2 regions of the Kitasatospora sp. NPDC057198 genome follow, and region 2 is predicted to be linked to the other one. Evidence: riboswitches for the same ligand, from Rfam matches in the RefSeq annotation. Region 2 holds a riboswitch; the other holds the start of a gene.
What was found. Region 2 has a riboswitch for thiamine pyrophosphate ahead of thiO (glycine oxidase ThiO). Riboswitches for the same ligand answer to the same signal wherever they lie in the genome.

Region 1 (4,933 bases), on a different contig from region 2:
CGGTCCCAGAAGGGCAACGTCTCGCGCTTGGCGATGGGAAGCACCCGGTAAGCGGTGACTGCCCGCTCCACCTCCTTCTCGGTGGGCTTGCCGCCGCGTTGCATGCCGGGGAGGGCGGAAGGACGGACCGCCGTCCGGGAAGCGGAAGCTCCCGGGCGGCGCTGCGGCCGCGCGGGTCAGTCGGCCAGCGGGAGGTAGACCCGGTTCCCGCGGGCGGCGAACTCGGCGGACTTCTCGGCCATCCCGGCGAGAGCGGCCCGTTCGGCCTGTTCGGCCTCGCCGCCGTGCTCCTCGCGGATCCGGCGGCTGATCTTCATCGACGACAACTTCAGCCCCCAGCCAGCACATTGGCTTCGTGGGTGGAGGGCTTGAGAGGAGTGCCCGCTTCTCCGGCGCCTACAGGCAGATCCAGCAATAGAGCTTCTCGCCAGCGCTGCGGGCGCGCCTGGCCAGTCGGATCAACTCTTCGGCCAGCGGCTGCATGTCTTCGACGCTGGCTGGGCGAAGCTCCTCCGTCTGCACCCACCTGGCGACGACCGTCGGCACATCCGCGTCGCTCACCTCTGCCAGCGTGTCCCGGACCGAGGCGGCAAGCTCGACCACCCACGGACCCGTGGCCCAGGGGTCGTCCTCGGCCTGCGGGCCGCCCGGTCCAGGCTCCGGGGTGGTCGGCCACACCGGACTCTCTTCCACGAGCCCTGCTTCCCACGGAACCTGACGGATGGCGGCGATCAGCTCCCCAAGCACAAGGTCCGGATCCAGGCGCTTGGCCTCGACCCCGTCGAAGTGGGGACTCCCACCGCCGACGAGCGGGCGGTCGTCCGCACCCTGCAGCACCCGTACGACCGAGGCCGCATCGACTGCGCGAAAGTAGTCGGTCAACACGCCCACGGGTTCCTCCCCCACACGGTCCTTCGTCAGCCGACAGTAGACCAGGCACAACCGACACCAGCATCAACCGGAGCACCGCGCCGGGAAGCCCCCTCCTGCCTCCCGGTGCGGTGCCCTATGAGCCGTGTTGTCAGTCGGCGAGCGGGAGGTAGACCCGGTTGCCGTGGGCGGCGAACTCGGCGGACTTCTCGGCCATGCCGGCGAGCGCGACCCGTTCGGCTTGTTCGGCCTCGCCGCCGTGCTCCTCGCGGATCTGGCGGCTGATCTTCATGGAGCAGAACTTGGGCCCGCACATGGAGCAGAAGTGCGCGGTCTTGGCGGGTTCGGCCGGGAGGGTCTGGTCGTGGAAGGCGCGGGCGGTCTCCGGGTCGAGGGCCAGGTCGAACTGGTCCTCCCAGCGGAACTCGAAGCGGGCGTCGGAGAGGGCGTCGTCCCACGCCTGGGCGCCGGGGTGGCCCTTGGCGAGGTCGGCGGCGTGGGCGGCGATCTTGTAGGTGATGACGCCGGTCTTGACGTCGTCGCGGTCGGGCAGGCCGAGGTGTTCCTTGGGGGTGACGTAGCAGAGCATCGCGGTGCCCCACCAGGCGATCATCGCGGCGCCGATGCCGGAGGTGATGTGGTCGTAGCCGGGCGCGACGTCGGTGGTCAGCGGGCCGAGGGTGTAGAACGGGGCCTCGTCGCAGATCTCCTTCTGCAGGTCCATGTTCTCGCGGATCTTGTGCATCGGGACGTGCCCGGGGCCCTCGATCATCACCTGGACGTCCTTGGCGCGGGCGATCCGGCCGAGTTCGCCGAGGGTGGTGAGTTCGGCGAACTGGGCCTCGTCGTTGGCGTCGGCGATCGAGCCGGGGCGCAGGCCGTCGCCGAGCGAGAAGGTGACGTCGTAGGCGCGCAGCAGGTCGCAGAGTTCCTCGAAGTGCGTGTAGAGGAAGTTCTCCCGGTGGTGCGCCAGGCACCAGGCGGCCATGATGGAGCCGCCGCGCGAGACGATGCCGGTCTTGCGGCGGGCGGTCAGCGGGACGTACCGCAGCAGCACGCCGGCGTGCACGGTCATGTAGTCGACGCCCTGTTCGCACTGCTCGACGACGGTGTCCCGGTAGACCTCCCAGCTGAGTTCCTCGGCGCGGCCGTCGACCTTCTCCAGCGCCTGGTAGAGCGGGACGGTGCCGATCGGGACGGGGGAGTTGCGCAGGATCCACTCGCGGGTGGTGTGGATGTTGCGGCCGGTGGAGAGGTCCATGACGGTGTCGGCGCCCCAGCGGGTGGCCCAGGTCATCTTCTCCACCTCCTCCTCGATCGAGGAGGTGACGGCGGAGTTGCCGATGTTGGCGTTGATCTTCACCAGGAAGTCGGTGCCGATGATGGCGGGTTCGACCTCGGGGTGGTTCACGTTGACGGGGATGACGGCCCGGCCGCGCGCCACCTGCTCGCGGACGAACTCCGGTTCCAGGCCCTCCCGCAGGGCCGTGAACTCCATCTCGGGGGTGATCAGGCCGCGCTTGGCGTAGGCGAGTTGGGTGACGGCGACGCCGTCGCGGGCGCGCAGCGGGCGGCGCGGGCGGCCGGGGAAGACGGCGTCCAGGTTGCGCAGGTCGCCGCCGCGCGGGGCGGTGTGCCGGATGCCGTCGTCCTCGGGGCGGGCCTCGCGGCCCTCGTACTCCTCGACGTCCCCGCGCAGCCGGATCCAGGGGTCGCGCAGCGCGGGCAGTCCGCGCCGGACGTCGGCGGTGTGGGACGGGTCGGTGTACGGCCCGGAGGTGTCGTACAGCGGGACGGTGCTCCCGTCGGTGAGGTGGACCTCGCGGTAGGGGACCCGCAGGTCGGGGGTGCTGCCCTGGCGGTACGCCTTGCGCCAGGCCGGGGTCGGGTACCCGGTGGCGGACGGCTCCTGGGCGGACGGCCCGTGGGCAGAGGTGTGCTCGGTGAATGCGGTCATGCGGACCTTCAACTCCCTACGCCGGCATTACCCGGTCAGGTTCCTGCGGTCGACGCAGCGGTGGTACGCGGGCCGCGTACCGTCAGCGCCCTCTCAGCCCGGTGCTCCGAGCTCCCGTTCCGCGCAGGGGCGTTCGCCGCCTGCGTTCGCCGTTCACCGTAGGGCACCGGGCGCGGCCGGTCCAGCGCGCCTCCCGTGCCGGGCGCTGTTCAGGCCACCGCCGCGCGGGGGAGAATCCCGGGGTGATCGGACTGGTGGGGCGGGTGACGGGGCGGATCGGCGCGGGCCTGGTCGGCGAGGTGATGGTGCACGTCCCGCAGCGGCTGGGCACCGAGGCGTTCCTGGCCTACCGGGCGGTGCCGGGCGAGCCGCTGGAGCCCGGGACGATGGTGGTCGTGGTCGATTACCAGCCACCGCGGACGGTGTACGTCGAGCCGTTCTGAACGCACGTCAGGAGGGTTCCGCAAACCTGCCGCGTCCGTTTCCGGCCAGTGAGGGTTCCCACTCGTCCGTCCCCTTCCTCCCCGGCCGAAACCGGCGGAGAATGCGGCTGCCACCGGCTTCCGCGCCAACGAACTGCACCACCTGCGCAGCCACGGACCGGTGTGCCACGAAGGGGGAGATCGCGATGCTGATCGGCATCGTCGGAGGCGTCCTCGCGGGCGTCGTCCTGGTGATCGTGCTGTTCAAGCTCATGTGGCGGGTCGCCGAGCCGAACGAGGCACTGGTCATCTCGGGTTCCAAGCACGGCGAGGGCCTCGGCTTCCGCGTGGTCACCGGACGGGGCACCTTCGTGCTGCCCGGCGTCCAGGTGGTCCGGCGGCTGTCGCTGGACCTCAACGAGGCCGCGCTGGACGTCGAGTGCGTGACGTCGCAGGGCATTCCGGTGCACGTCAAGGGCGTGGTCATCTTCAAGGTCGGCGACGACCCGGCGTCCATCGCCAACGCCGCCCGCCGCTTCCTGGACCAGCAGAAGATGATGGGCCAGCGGGTGCACAACGTGTTCGCCGGCCACCTGCGCTCCATCGTCGGCGGGCTGACCGTCGAGGACATGATCCGCGACCGCGAGCGGCTCACCGGTGAGACCCGCTCCGCCTCGGGCATCGAGATGGAGAAGCTCGGTCTGATCATCGACTCGCTGCAGATCCAGGAGATCCTGGACCCGACCGGATACATCACCAACCTGGCCGCCCCGCACGCCGCCGCCGTCCAGCGCGACGCCCGGATCGCGGCCGCCGAGGCCGACCGCCGGGCCACCGAGGCCGAGCAGGAGGCGTTCGCCCGCAAGGCCGAGGCGACCCGCAACTCCGGCATCCAGCAGGCCGGTTACCAGGCCGAGATGGACACCGCCGCGGCCCGCGCGATGCAGGCCGGGCCGCTCGCCCAGGCCGCCGCCCGGCAGGAGGTCGTGGTCCAGGAGACCAAGGTCGCCGAACTGGAGGCGCACCGCAAGGAGCAGCAGCTCCAGGCCGACGTCCGCAAGCCCGCCGACGCCCGCGCGTACGAGACCCGCACCAAGGCCGAGGCCGACCGCGACGCCCGGATCTCCGCCGCCGAGGCGCTGTCCCGGGAGACCGAGCTGAAGACCGCCGCCGAGGCCAACCGGGTCAAGGTCGCCGCGGCCGCCGAGGCCGAGGCCACCCGGGCCCGCGGTCTGGCCGCCGCCGAGGCCACCCGGGCCACCGGTGAGGCCCAGGCCGCCGCCGAGGCCGCCAAGGGCATCGCCGAGGCCGAGGCGGCCCGCGCCAAGGGTCTCGCCGAGGCGGAGGCCACCCGGGCCCAGGGCCTGGCCGAGGCGGAGGGCATCAAGGCCCGCGCCGCGGCCCTCGCCGAGAACCAGGAAGCCGTCGTCGCCCAGCAGTTGGCCGAGAACTGGCCCGCCATCGTCCGGGCCGGCGCGGACGCCTTCGGCAACGTCGAGCACATGGTGCTGCTGAACGGCGCCGAGGGCATGTCCGAGATGTTCGCCAAGGCGCTCACCATGGGCGGCACCGGCCTCGGCCTGGCCCGCCAGCTGCTCACCTCGCTGAACGCCCCCGCCCCCGCCGGGGCCCCGGCCGAACCGGCCGCCGCACCGGCCCCGGCCACGACCAGCCAGGTCATCCC
Region 2 (12,861 bases):
GGTGGCGGTGGAGTACCCGGCCAGTTCGGCCCGGAAGTCGCGCCGGATCACGAAGTTGGCGCCCTCGCCGCGCCCGATCTCGTCCTCGATCACCCGGCGGACGATGTCCGCGTACTCCTCGTCGTCGATGTCGAACTCCCCGCCGCGCAGCTCCACCGGCGCGTCGGGCAGCGCGGCCAGCACCCCGGCCAGCGGCAGCGCGTACTGCTCCTCGACGGACAGCGCCCGCAGCGGGGTGCCGTCCTGCCGGGCCGCGAAGCCGCGCTCGCGCAGCTGCGCGTACGGGACGAGGGCCAGCAGGTCGTGCCGCGGGCCGCCGGCCGGGGCGCCCGCCGGGACGGGCAGGTCGGCCAGCGCCGCGTGTTCGGAGACCGTGCCGACCAGCAGTTCGACGGTGTCCGGGGCGAGGTAGGGCGCGCGGCGGTGCAGCAGGGCGAAGGCCGGGGCGCCGGGGGCGGTGAGCCGGGCGAGCAGGTCGGCGGCGGTGGTGGTCACGGCTGCGGTGTTCCTTCCGGGAGGTTGCTGCGGGGGTTCCGCCGCCTCCGGGAGGCCGTGACGCTGCACACACGCGCCGACGGCCGCCCCGGAGGGCGGCCGTCGTTCGTCGCTAGGGACGCGCGATCAGTGGGCCGCCCAACGGGCTGGCCCACCACCAGGAGAAGGTGTGCGTCGCGGTCACGGAGCAGACCATAGCCCACCGGCGGGCGGCGCGGGGAGGGATCGCCGCGATGTCCACTCACCGTCTCACCCACCGGGCGGCACCCCCAATCCGGTTGTGCCACCCCGTAGCCTTGCCCTGTGACCGTGACTAACCACTCCTGGCAGTCCCTGCCCGCGGCGCAGCAGCCTGAATGGCCGGACCAAGAGGCTCTGCGCAAGACCCTTGCGGAGCTCGCCTCCTATCCGCCCCTCGTCTTCGCCGGCGAGTGCGACCAGCTGCGCGCCCGGCTCGCGGCCGTCGCGCGTGGTGAGGCGTTCCTGCTCCAGGGCGGCGACTGTGCCGAGGCGTTCGACGCCGTGTCGGCCGACCAGATCCGCAACAAGCTGAAGACCCTGCTCCAGATGGCCGCCGTGCTCACGTACGCCGCGTCCGTCCCGGTGGTCAAGGTCGGCCGGATCGCCGGCCAGTACTCCAAGCCCCGCTCGAAGAGCACCGAGACCCGCGACGGCGTGACCCTGCCGACCTACCGCGGCGACTCGGTCAACGGCTTCGAGTTCACCGCCGAGGCCCGGATCCCGGACCCGGAGCGCCTGAAGCGGATGTACAACGCCTCCGCGGCGACGCTCAACCTGGTGCGCGCCTTCACCACCGGCGGCTACGCCGACCTGCGCCAGGTGCACGCCTGGAACCAGGACTTCGTGCGCAACTCCCCGGCAGGGCAGCGCTACGAGCAGCTGGCCCGGGAGATCGACCAGGCGCTGGCCTTCATGAACGCCTGCGGGGTGGCCCCGGAGGAGTTCAAGACGGTCGAGTTCTTCTCCTCGCACGAGGCGCTGATCCTGGACTACGAGACGGCGCTGACCCGCACCGACTCGCGCACCGGCGAGCTGTACGACGTCTCCGGCCACATGGTGTGGATCGGCGAGCGGACCAGGCAGCTGGACCACGCGCACATCGAGTTCGCGTCCAAGATCCGCAACCCGATCGGCGTCAAGCTCGGCCCGACCACCACGGTGGACGAGGCGCTGACCCTGATCGACCGGCTCGACCCGGAGCGCGAGCCCGGCCGGCTCACCTTCATCACCCGGATGGGCGCGGGCAAGATCCGCGACCACCTGCCCGCCCTGGTGGAGAAGGTCACCGCGTCCGGCGCCCAGGTGGTGTGGATCACCGACCCGATGCACGGCAACACCTTCGAGGCGTCCAGCGGCCACAAGACCCGCAAGTTCGACGACGTGCTGGACGAGGTCCGGGGCTTCTTCGAGGTGCACCGCGCGCTCGGCACCCACCCGGGCGGCATCCACGTGGAGCTGACCGGCGACGACGTCACCGAGTGCGTCGGCGGCGGCGACGAGGTGCTGGTCGACGACCTGCACCAGCGCTACGAGACGGCCTGCGACCCGCGGCTCAACCGCAGCCAGTCGCTCGACCTGGCGTTCCTGGTCGCCGAGATGTACCGCGGCCAGTAGGGCGCTCGCGCCGGGTGTGACGAAGGCCCCTCCGTTTTCGGGTGATCCGAGGCGGAGGGGCCTTCTTCGTACCCGGAGCACCAGGTAAGGTAAGGCTCAGTAAACCGCACCAATCGTGGAAGGGGCCGCACATGTACGTGTGCATGTGCCACGCGGTCACCGAGGCCCAGGTCAAGCAGAAGATCGACGAGGGGGCCAGCACCCCGCGCCAGATAGCCCAGGGCTGCAAGGCCGGCACCGACTGCGGGTCCTGCGTGCGCCGCATCCAGGCGCTGCTCGGCGAGCACGGCGCCCGCCCCTGCCCGACCGCCCGGCTGGCCGAACGGCTCGGCCTGGCCGACCCGGCCACCGCTCCCGCACTCGCCCCGAAGGCGGCCTGAGCGCTCCCGGGCGGCCCGGCACCCGGTCCGGCATCCGGCCCGGCCCCGGCTCAGCCGGCTCCCGGGCGGTCCGGTGCCCGGCTCAGCTGCTCTCGGGCTGCTCGATCAGCTGCGCGATGTAGAGCGCCTCGCCGAGCTTGTCCAGCAGTTCCAGCTGGGTGTCCAGGTAGTCGATGTGGTGCTCCTCGTCCGCCAGGATCGACTCGAAGATGTTCGCCGAGGTGATGTCGTTCTTGGCCCGCATCACCACGATCCCGCGCCGCAGCCGGTCGATCGCCTCGACCTCGACCTGCCGGTCGGCCTCGAACATCTCCTTGACCGTCTGGCCGATCCGGACGTGGAACAGCCGCTGGTAGTTCGGCAGCCCGTCCAGGAAGAGGATCCGGTCGGTCAGGATCTCGGCGTGCTTCATCTCGTCGAAGGACTCGTGCCGGGTGTACTTGGCGAGCTTGGTCCAGCCGAAGTTCTCCTGCATCTTCGCGTGCAGGAAGTACTGGTTGATGGCGGTGAGTTCGGCGGTCAGCTGCTCGTTGAGGAACTCGATGACCTCGGGATCGCCCTGCATGGCCTGCCTTCCTGTGCGCATTCCGGTCGGTGTCCGGATGCCCCGCATCGTGGCAGCTGAACGGGTGCACTTCCAGTAAGTTCACGCTCACAGTCACCGCCGCGATCGCCATTTCCTCCCGCTCCGCACCGCGCTGACCTGCGGCGATGCCGGGCGGATTGGGCCGATCGGGGGTATCTCACCCGAACGGGCGCGCGGATTCGCCCCGCGTTTCCCCCACCGCCGCGGCGGATTCCGCCACCGCCCCCGGCGGATTCCGCCGGGGGCGCGCGAAGGGGCGCGCGCGATTCGCCGCCCGCCGTCTGTCACCATGGGGACATGGGTCAGCACGAACCGGAACAGCAGCCGCCGACTGACCCGAGGCTCCCCCCGGGGCAGCGGCCGCAGCGCGGCTGGCCGGTCCTGCACTACGGGCCGGTGCCCCGGTTCAAACCGCAGAGCTGGGACTTCCAGGTGTTCGGGGCCACCGCCGACGCGGAGAAGGCCAGTTGGGACTTCACCGCCTTCCACGCCCTGCCCAAGACCACCGTCCGCGGCGACTTCCACTGCGTCACCAGGTTCTCGATGCTCGGCAACGCGTGGACCGGCGTCGCCGCCCGGACGGTCCTCGACCTCGTCCCGCCCGACCCCGCCGTCACCCACGTGATGGTCTGGGCCGAGTACGGCTACAGCGCCAACCTGCGGCTGGCCGACTTCGCCGACCCGGCCACCGTCTTCGCCACCCACCACGACGGCCGCCCGCTCACCCTCGAACACGGCTTCCCGGTCCGCCTGGTGGTGCCCCACCTGTACGCCTGGAAGGGCCCCAAGTGGGTGCGCGCCGTCGAGTACATGCGGGCCGACCGGCGCGGCTTCTGGGAGGAGCGCGGCTACCACAACCGCGCTGACCCGTGGCGCGAGCAGCGCTACTCCTACCAGGAGCAGCCCGGCGACGGCCCGCTGCGCTGAGTGCGCCGCGCGGCGGGCCCGGCGGGGGTCAGAACAGGCTGACGGTGACCGTCACGGTGCTGCCCCGCTTGGCCGGGGTGTCCGCCGCGGGGGACTGCGCGGACACCTTGCCGATCGGGATCAGGCCGGTGACCTCCGGCACGAACCCGGCGTCCCGGAGCGCCTGCTCGGCGTCCTCCCTGCTCATCCCCCTCACGTCCGGCACCGGGTGCATGCCTTTGGAGACGGTCAGCGCCACCGGCGAGCCCGGCGACAGCTCGCCGCCGGCCGCCGGGGCGGTGGAGATCACCGCGCCCTTCGGCACGGTGTCGCTGAACTCCTCGGTGCTCGCCCCCGGCGTCAGCCGGGCCTCGCCCAGCGCCTTGGCGGCGTCCGCCGCCGGCCGGCCGGTCACGTCCGGCACCGGCACCCGCTCCGGGCCGCGCGAGAGCACCACCTTCACCGCGTCGCTCTTGCGGACCCTGCTGCCCACGCCCGGATCGGTCGAGATCACCTGTCCCGCCCGCACCGACTCGCTGAACTGCTCGCTGTACGAGCCGTGCAGGCCCTCCTTGTCCAGCGTCGCCGCCGCCTGCTCCCGGCTCTGCCCCAGCACGCTCGGCACCGTCGCGTACACCGCGTTGGACAGCGCGTACGTCACGCCGCCCACCAGCAGCAGCAGCGCCACCAGCACTGCCGACCAGACCAGCGGGCGGCGGCCGAACGGCGAACGGCGGGAGGGGCCCGGCAGGCCGCGCGGCGGGTCGTCGTTGACCGCCGGGCGCATCGGCGGCAGCAGCTCCGGCGGGACCTCCAGCACGCTGGTGCGGTCCAGCGCCGGAACCCGCTCGATCACCGCGGTGGCCTCGCCCGGACTGTGCACCGGGGTGGGCCGGGTCGAGGCGGGCGGCTCCGCGTCCAACTGCGCGGCGGGCAGCGAACGGCGGGCCCGCTGCACCGAGGCCAGCAGCTCCACCGCGTCCCACGGCCGGGCCTGCGGGTCGCGGGCGGTCGCGGCCGCCACTATCGCGTCCAGCTCCGGGCCCACCGCGGGGGCGGTGCGGGACGGCGCCGGGACGTCCTCGTGCAGGTGCCGGTACATCACCTGGGCGGCGTTCTCCCCGGTGTGCGGCCGGGCGCCGGTCAGCATCTCGTACAGCAGGATGCCCGCCGCGTAGACGTCCACCCGCTGGTCGGTGGGCTCCTGGCGGATCTGCTCCGGCGCCAGGTAGGCGACGGTGCCCAGCAGTTGGCCGGTCTCGGTGGCCGAGGTGGCGGCGGTGTCGGCACCCGCCAGCACCCGCACCAGGCCGAAGTCGGCGACCTTCACCATGCCGTTGTCGGTGATCAGCACGTTCTCCGGCTTGACGTCCCGGTGCACCAGGCCCGCCCGGTGCGCCGCGCCGAGCGCCGCCAGCACCGGCTCCAGCACGTCCAGCGCGGCCCGCACCGACAGCGCGCCGCGGTCGCGCAGCACGTCGCGCAGGTTGCGGCCGGGGACGTACTCCATCGCCATGAACACGCCCCGCGGGTCGGCGCCCTGGTCCAGCACGTTCACCACGTTCGGGTGGGCGAGCCGCGCCACCGCCTTGGCCTCCCGGATGAAGCGGGCCGTGAAGTCGGCGTCCCCCGCCAGCGAGGGGTGCATCACCTTCAGCGCCACCGTCCGGTCCAGCCGGGTGTCGGTGCCCCGGTAGACGGTCGACATGCCGCCGACCGCGATCCGCTGCTCGACCCGGTACCGGCCGTCGAGGAGCACGCCGTGCAGGGGATCGTCGAGGGTCATGTCCACCCGAGGAGTGTAGGGGTTGGGTGTCCGGAGGGGCCCGTCGGCGGGCCGGACGCCACGGGGTGCCCGGCCGGTGCGGCCGGGCGCCCCGGGGGCGGGGCCTCCCGTACGGTGGCGTGGCGGCCGCTACCGGCTCAGAAGGCGGGCCGCTCGCGGGTGTCGGCCAGGCCGGCGGTGGGCGAGGACGCCTCGGCGTAGTAGCGGCGCGGGATCCGCCCGGCCCGGTGGGCGAGCCGCCCGGCCTCCACCGCCCGGCGCATCGCCTCCGCCATCAGCACCGGCTCCTGGGCGCGGGTCACCGCGGAGGCCAGCATGACGGCGGAGCAGCCCAGTTCCATCGCCAGCGCGACGTCGCTGGCGGTGCCCGCGCCCGCGTCCAGCACCACCGGGACGTTCGCCGACTCCACGATCAGCTGGAAGTTGTGCGGGTTGCGGATGCCCAGCCCGGAGCCGATCGGCGAACCCAGCGGCATGATCGCCGCGCAGCCGACGTCCTCCAGCTTGCGGGCCAGCACCGGGTCGTCGTTGGTGTACGGCAGCACGGTGAAGCCGTCGTCGACCAGCGTCTCGGCGGCGTCCAGCAGCTCGATCGGGTCGGGCAGCAGGGTCCGCTCGTCGGCGATCACCTCCAGCTTCACCCAGTCGGTGCCGAGCGCCTCGCGGGCCAGCCGGGCGGTCAGCACCGCCTCGCCCGCGGTGTAGCAGCCCGCCGTGTTCGGCAGCACCCGGATGCCGTTGCGGGACAGCACCTCCAGGACCGAGCCCTGGGTGGCGGTGTCGACCCGGCGCATCGCCACTGTGGTCAGCTCGGTGCCGGACACCCTGAGCGCCTGCTCCAGCACCTCCAGGCTGGGCGCGCCGCCGGTGCCCATGATCAGGCGGGAGGAGAAGGTGGTGCCGGCGATGACCAGCGCGTCGTCAGCCATGGTTCAGCCTCCCTGGACGGCGGTGAGGATCTCGACCCGGTCGCCCTCGCCGAGCGCGGTGGCGGGCCACGAACTGCGGGGCACCACGGCCTCGTTGACGGCGGCGGCGACGCCGGTGTTGGCGGCCGACACCTCGGCCACCACCACGTCCAGCGTGGTGGCGGCGGGCAGGGTGCGCGGCCGGCCGTTGACGGTCAGGGCGATGGTGTTCATGCGGGGACCTTGGGGGTGAAGCGGTCGGAGGTGAAGCGGCCGGGAGTGAAGTCGGCGGCCAGCGGCGGGAGTTCGCCGTCGGCCAGGTAGTCGGCGAGCAGGTCGGCGGTGACCGGGGTGAGCAGCACGCCGTTGCGGTAGTGCCCGGTCGCGGCGGCCAGGCCGTCCAGCGCGGTCGGGCCGAGCAGCGGCGCGTTGTCCGGCGAGCCCGGACGCAGGCCCGCGCCGGTCTCCACCAGCGGAAGTTCGGTGATGCCGGGCACCAACTCGTGGGCGTCCCTGAGCAGTTCGTAGACGCCGCCGGCGGTGACGGTGGTGTCGTGGCCCAACTCCTCGGTGGTCGCGCCGATCACCAGCTCGCCGTCGGCCCGCGGCACCAGGTACAGGTGCTGCCCGCGCACCACCGCCCGCACGTTCCGGGACAGGAACGGCCCGTACGCGCCGGTGGGCATCCGCAGCCGCAGCACCTGGCCCTTGACCGGGCGGACGGCCGGCAGCACCCCCGCCGGCAGGCCCGGCAGCAGGTGGCTGCGCGAACCGGCGGCCAGCACGGTGCGCCCCGCCGCCACCCGCTCGCCGCTCGACAGCCGCACGCCCGCCGCCCGGCCGTCCTCGACCAGCAGTTCGGCGGCCTCCGCCCGGTGGAACACCACGCCCGCCCGCTCGCAGGCGGCGACCAGCGCGGCGGCCAGCCGGCGGCCGTCCACCTGGTGGTCGTCGGCGACGTGCAGGCCGCCGCGCACGCCCGGCGCCAGCATCGGCTCCAGGCGGCGGCACTCGCGGCCGGTCAGCCACTGCGAGGCCAGCCCCAACCGGCCGTGGAAGGCGTGCAGTTCGCGCAGCTCGGCGCGGTCGTCGGAGTCCAGCGCGACGGCCAGCGTGCCGGTGGCCCGGTAGCCGGTGTCCAGGCCGGTCAGTTCGGTCAGCTCGGCGGCGAAGGCGGCGTAGCGCTCGTTCGACGCCATCCCCAGCCGCAGCAACGGCTCCTCGCCGTACTGCAGTTCGGTGACGGGGGCGAGCATGCCCGCGGCGACCTGCGCCGCGCCGCCGCCCGGGTGCGGGTCGGCCACCGCGACCGACAGGCCGCGCTGCGCGGTGCGCCAGGCGACACCGAGCCCGATGATGCCCCCGCCGACCACCAGGACGTCCAGCGCACGGGAATGTGCCACAGCGGTTGGATCTCCCTTCGCCGGCATGACCCGGATCAGGTTCGGACGGTCGCGGGCCGCCGCAGCCCGCCTCTCAGCCCGGTGCACCGGGCTCCCGTGTGACGTAGTACCCCCACCTTAACGCTGCCCCGTCCGGCCCCGGAGGCACCTGGGTAGGGTGGACGCCGTGGCTGAGCTGAAGGCAACGGACCGGGTCGTCGTGGTCGGCGCGGGCATGGCGGGCGCCCAGGCCGCCCTCGGACTGCGGCAGGGCGGCTGGCGGGGCCCGCTCGCCCTGGTCGGCGAGGAACTCCACCTGCCCTACGACCGCCCCCCGCTCTCCAAGGACGTGCTGCTCGGCAAGGCCGACGCCACCGCCTTCGAGATCGACTGGCATGAGCTGGGCGTCGACCTGCTCACCGGCCGCCGCGCCACCGGCCTGGAACCCGGCCTGCTGCACACCGACCGCGGCGGACTGCCCTACGACGCCCTGGTGATCGCCACCGGCGCCGCGCCCCGCACCCTCCCCGGCCTGCCCGGCGCCCGCACCCTGCGCACCGTCGACGACGCCCACGCGCTGCGCGCCGCGCTCACCCCCGGCCGCCGGATCGTCCTGGTCGGCGCGGGCTGGATCGGCGCCGAGACCGCCACCGTCGCCCGGCAGCTCGGCTGCCAGGTCACCGTGGTGGAGGCCGCCGCCGCCCCGCTGGCCGGCGCGCTGCCCGCCGAACTCGGCGCCCTGATGGCCGACTGGTACGCCGCCGCCGGCGTCGACCTACGCTGCGGCGCCGCCGTGGCCGGCGCCGCCGACGGCGGGGTGCTGCTCGCCGACGGCACCCACCTGCCCGCCGACGAGGTCGTGGTCGGCGTCGGCGCCCGCCCCGCCACCGACTGGCTGCTCGGCGGCCCGCTCGCCCCCGACCCCGACGGCACGCTCCCGGTCGACGACCGGCTGCGCACCGCCCTGCCCGGCGTCCTCGCGGCCGGCGACTGCGCCTCCTACCCCTCCGCCCGCTCCGGCACCCGGCTCGCCGTCCAGCACTGGGACCACGCCCTGCACTCCGGCGCCGCCGCCGCGGCCTCCCTGCTCGGCACCCTGGACGCCCCCTACGACCCCGTCCCGTACTTCTGGTCCGAGCAGTTCGGCCGCATGGTCCAGTACGCCGGACGGCACGCCGGGGCCGACCACCTGCTGTGGCGCGGCTCCCCGTCCGACCCGCACTGGACGGTGCTGTGGCTGCGCGACGGCGCGCTGGTCGCCCTGCTCGCCGTCGACCGGCCGCGCGACCTCGCCCAGGGCCGCCGCCTGATCGAACGCGGCGGCGCACTGGACCCGGCCCGCGCCGCCGACCCCGCCGTCCAGTTGAAGGCCGCCGCCCGGTAGCGCCTAGGCTGGTGCCGTGAGCGAGATTGATCCCAAGATTGACGCCCTGGTCCCCGCCTGGCTGTACCTGCCCGACATCGCGGAGCGGTGGGGCGTGGTGATCACCGAGGTCCGCGCCATGGTGAAGAACCGCACCCTGCTGGCCGTCCGCCGCGGCCCCAACAACTCCCTCCAGGTCCCCGCCGACTTCATCGAGGACGACGGCCCGGTCAAGCACCTGGTCGGCACCCTCACCGTGCTGCGCGACTGCGGCTTCTCCGACGAGGAGATCCTCGAGTGGATGTTCACCGAGGACGACTCGCTGCCCGGCAGCCCGATCCAGGCCCTGCGCGAGAACCGCGGCACCGAGGTCAAGCGCCGCGCCCAGGCCATGGCCCTGTGACGGCCGCCCCCACCGCCCGGCAGCGCCTGGCCGACGCCCGGCTCTACCTCTGCACCGACGCCCGCCGCGCCCAGGGCGACCTGCCCGAGTTCCTGGACGCGGTGCTCGCGGGCGGCGTCGACATCGTCCAGCTGCGCGACAAGGCGCTGGAGGCCAAGCAGGAGCTGGAGCACCTGGAGGTCTTCGCCGACGCGGCCCGCCGCCACGGCAGGCTGCTCGCCGTCAACGACCGCGCCGACGTCGCGTACGGCGCCCGCCCCGACGTGCTGCACCTCGGCCAGGACGACCTGCCGGTCGCCGTCGCCCGGCGCATCCTCGGCGAGGACGTGCTGATCGGCCGCTCCTGCCACGCCGAGGACGAGGTCGACACCGCGATGACCGAACCCGGCGTCGACTACTTCTGCACCGGCCCGGTCTGGCCCACCCCCACCAAGCCCGGCCGCCACGCCCCCGGCCTCGACCTGGTCCGCCACGCCGCCGCGCGGCGCCCCGAGCGCCCCTGGTTCGCCATCGGCGGCATCGACCAGGACAACCTCCAGCAGGTCCTCGACGCGGGCGCCACCCGGATCGTCGTGGTCCGCGCCCTCACCGCCGCCGAGGACCCGGGCGCGGCCGCCGCCGCCCTGGCCGCCCGCCTGCACTAGGCCCCCGCCCCGGGGGCGCCCGCCCGTCCCGCGCCCCACCAGGGGCGCGGGGAACCGCCCGTGGCGGAAGGGTCGCGGGGAGAGCCCCGGTGCCGGCGAGGAGCCCCGCCCTCCCGGCCGGAACCGTACGCGTGCCGTTCGCACTCCGTGCAGGCATGGAGTCCGTCCTCACGCCCGCCCGTCGCGCCCGCCGGGTCGCGCTGCTCGTCCCCGCGCTGCTCGCGGCCGCCGCCGTCGCCTTCCTCGCCCAGCGCCCGCTGGGCCGCCACCACGCCGGGTGGCACGGCTGGGTCGGCACCGTCAACGGCATCGTCTTCCTGGCGGCCGCCGCCCTGCCGGTGGCCGCCTTCGCGGTGTGGGCGCTGGCCCGCCGCCGCCGGGCGGCCGGCGTGGAGCCGGGCTGGGCGCGGCGCTCGGCGCTGGCCGAGGTCGGCGCGCTCTACGGGACGGTGCCCTGGGTGTGGATGATCCTGCTGCCGGGCGTCGACCCGGGCGGCCCGCGCCGCCGGGTCAACCTGGTGCCGCTGCACGACATCGCCGAGATCGTCGGCGCCGGGCCGCCCGCCACCGCGGCGGCCCAGATCGTCGGCAACACGCTGGTGTTCGCGGCGCTGGGCTTCCTGCTTCCGGTCCGCTCCGCGGCGTTCGCCTCGGTGTGGCGGATGCTGGCGCTCGGCGCGGCCTGCTCGGTGCTGGTGGAGGCCGCCCAGTACGTGCTGCGGCTGGACCGGGTCTCCTCGGTCGACGACGTGCTGCTGAACGCGGGCGGGGCGGCCCTCGCGGCCCTGGCCTCGCGCCGCTGGTGGCGCCGCCCGGCGGCCTGAGGCCCCTGTCAGTACTTGCGGACCGTCGCCGCGTCGGCCAGCGCCCGGAGCACCTCGCGGGTCGGGCCGTCGGCGACCGGGGCCGCGTCCAGGGCGGCCAGCGCCTCGGCGAGCAGTGCGTCGATCCGGGCCTCGACCAGCTCCGGGGCGCCGCTGAGGGTGATCAGGTCGCGCAGTTCGGCGATCCCGTCGGCGTCCAGGCCGGGTGCGCCGAGCCGGGCGTCCAGGTGGGCGGCGTCGGCCGGGCCCAGGCCGCGCATGGCGTGCGCGACCAGCAGGGTGCGCTTGCCCTCGCGCAGGTCGTCGCCGGCCGGCTTGCCGGTGACCGCCGGGTCGCCGAAGACGCCCAGCAGGTCGTCCCGGAGCTGGAACGCCTCGCCCAGCGGCAGGCCGAAGCCGCCCAGCGCGTCGACCAGGCCGGGAGAGGCCCCGGCCAGCAGCGCGCCGACCTGGAGCGGGCGCTCGATGGTGTACTTCGCGGACTTGTAGTGCAGGACTGTCCGGGCCCGGTCGACCGCCCCGTCGTCGGTGGAGTCGCCCGCGACCGGCTCCAGCACGTCCAGGTACTGGCCGAGCATGACCTCGGTGCGCATCAGGTCGAAGGCGGGCTTGGCGGCCGAGACGGCGGCCGACGGCAGCCCCGAGCGCTGGAACAGCTCGTCGCACCAGATCAGCAGCAGGTCGCCCAGCAGCACCGCCGCGGACGCCCCGTACTGCTCGCGGTCGCCGCGCCAGCCGCCCGCCCGGTGCAGGTTCTCGAAGCGGCGGTGCACGGCGGGCAGGCCCCGGCGGGTGTCGCTGCGGTCCATCAGGTCGTCGTGCACCAGGGCGCTGGCCTGCAGCAGCTCCAGCGCGGCCGCCGCGCGCTCGATCCCGGGCTCGTCCGCGGCGCCGCCGGCCGCCCGCCACCCCCAGTAGCAGAACGCCGGGCGCAGCCGCTTGCCGCCGTCGAGCAGGAAGTCGCGCAGCGCGTCGGCGACCGGGCCGAGCTGGTCGGAGATCCCGGAGAGCAGGGCCGTCCGCTCGACCATGAACGTGCCGAGGGTGCGGTTCACGCGGTCGCGCACGTCCTCCGCGTCGACGGGGTTGCGGGGAAGGCGGGTGGAGGAGGGCACCTGAGACTCCGGATCGTGGGGCTGACAGTCAGATTAACGCTCCGGTCGGGGTGACCCGTTCCACCGGCCGTCCGGCGGCCCTGAACCGTTCGGCCGAAAATCTCAAGTGGCGTCTCAGCGAGTGGACGGCGTTTGTCCGCGCCGAGCCGCCGACGGATAACCTTCCTGCATGGCACTCGGGATTCCCACCACCAGAAACGACCGCGCACAGACCGTGCGCGACCTGCTGGCGGCCGGCGACCGCTCCTTCTCCTTCGAGTTCATGCCCCCGCGCAACGAGGACGCCGAGCGCAAGCTGTGGGACGCGATCCGCCGCGTCGAGTGCCTGGAGCCCAACTTCGTCTGCATGACCTACGGCGCGGGCGGCTCCTCGCGCGGCCGCACCGTCGACCTGGTCGGCCGGATCGCCACCGAGACCACCCTCACCCCCGTCG

Region 1: it holds a riboswitch for thiamine pyrophosphate, as region 2 does, so the genes downstream of both, thiC (phosphomethylpyrimidine synthase ThiC) here and thiO (glycine oxidase ThiO) in region 2, are expected to answer to the same signal.

The regions. Positions count from the first base shown of each region.
Region 1 is NZ_JBHUWH010000002.1:57,682-62,614, forward strand. It holds gene ACFUEL_RS00565 (hypothetical protein) at 177-317, opposite strand; gene ACFUEL_RS00570 (hypothetical protein) at 397-885, opposite strand; gene thiC (phosphomethylpyrimidine synthase ThiC) at 1,022-2,827, opposite strand; TPP riboswitch at 2,824-2,955, opposite strand; gene ACFUEL_RS00580 (hypothetical protein) at 3,070-3,270, shown strand; gene ACFUEL_RS00585 (flotillin family protein) at 3,456-4,933, shown strand, end outside.
Region 2 is NZ_JBHUWH010000040.1:3,406-16,266, forward strand. It holds gene ACFUEL_RS07390 (anthranilate synthase family protein) at 1-495, opposite strand, end outside; gene ACFUEL_RS07395 (class II 3-deoxy-7-phosphoheptulonate synthase) at 799-2,130, shown strand; gene ACFUEL_RS07400 (bacterioferritin-associated ferredoxin) at 2,262-2,510, shown strand; gene bfr (bacterioferritin) at 2,593-3,075, opposite strand; gene ACFUEL_RS07410 (sulfite oxidase-like oxidoreductase) at 3,394-4,023, shown strand; gene pknB (Stk1 family PASTA domain-containing Ser/Thr kinase) at 4,052-5,788, opposite strand; gene ACFUEL_RS07420 (thiazole synthase) at 5,926-6,717, opposite strand; gene thiS (sulfur carrier protein ThiS) at 6,721-6,930, opposite strand; gene thiO (glycine oxidase ThiO) at 6,927-8,126, opposite strand; TPP riboswitch at 8,095-8,207, opposite strand; gene ACFUEL_RS07435 (NAD(P)/FAD-dependent oxidoreductase) at 8,257-9,462, shown strand; gene ACFUEL_RS07440 (Rv2175c family DNA-binding protein) at 9,479-9,844, shown strand; gene thiE (thiamine phosphate synthase) at 9,841-10,488, shown strand; gene ACFUEL_RS07450 (VanZ family protein) at 10,644-11,312, shown strand; gene ACFUEL_RS07455 (polyprenyl synthetase family protein) at 11,321-12,427, opposite strand; gene metF (methylenetetrahydrofolate reductase [NAD(P)H]) at 12,597-12,861, shown strand, end outside.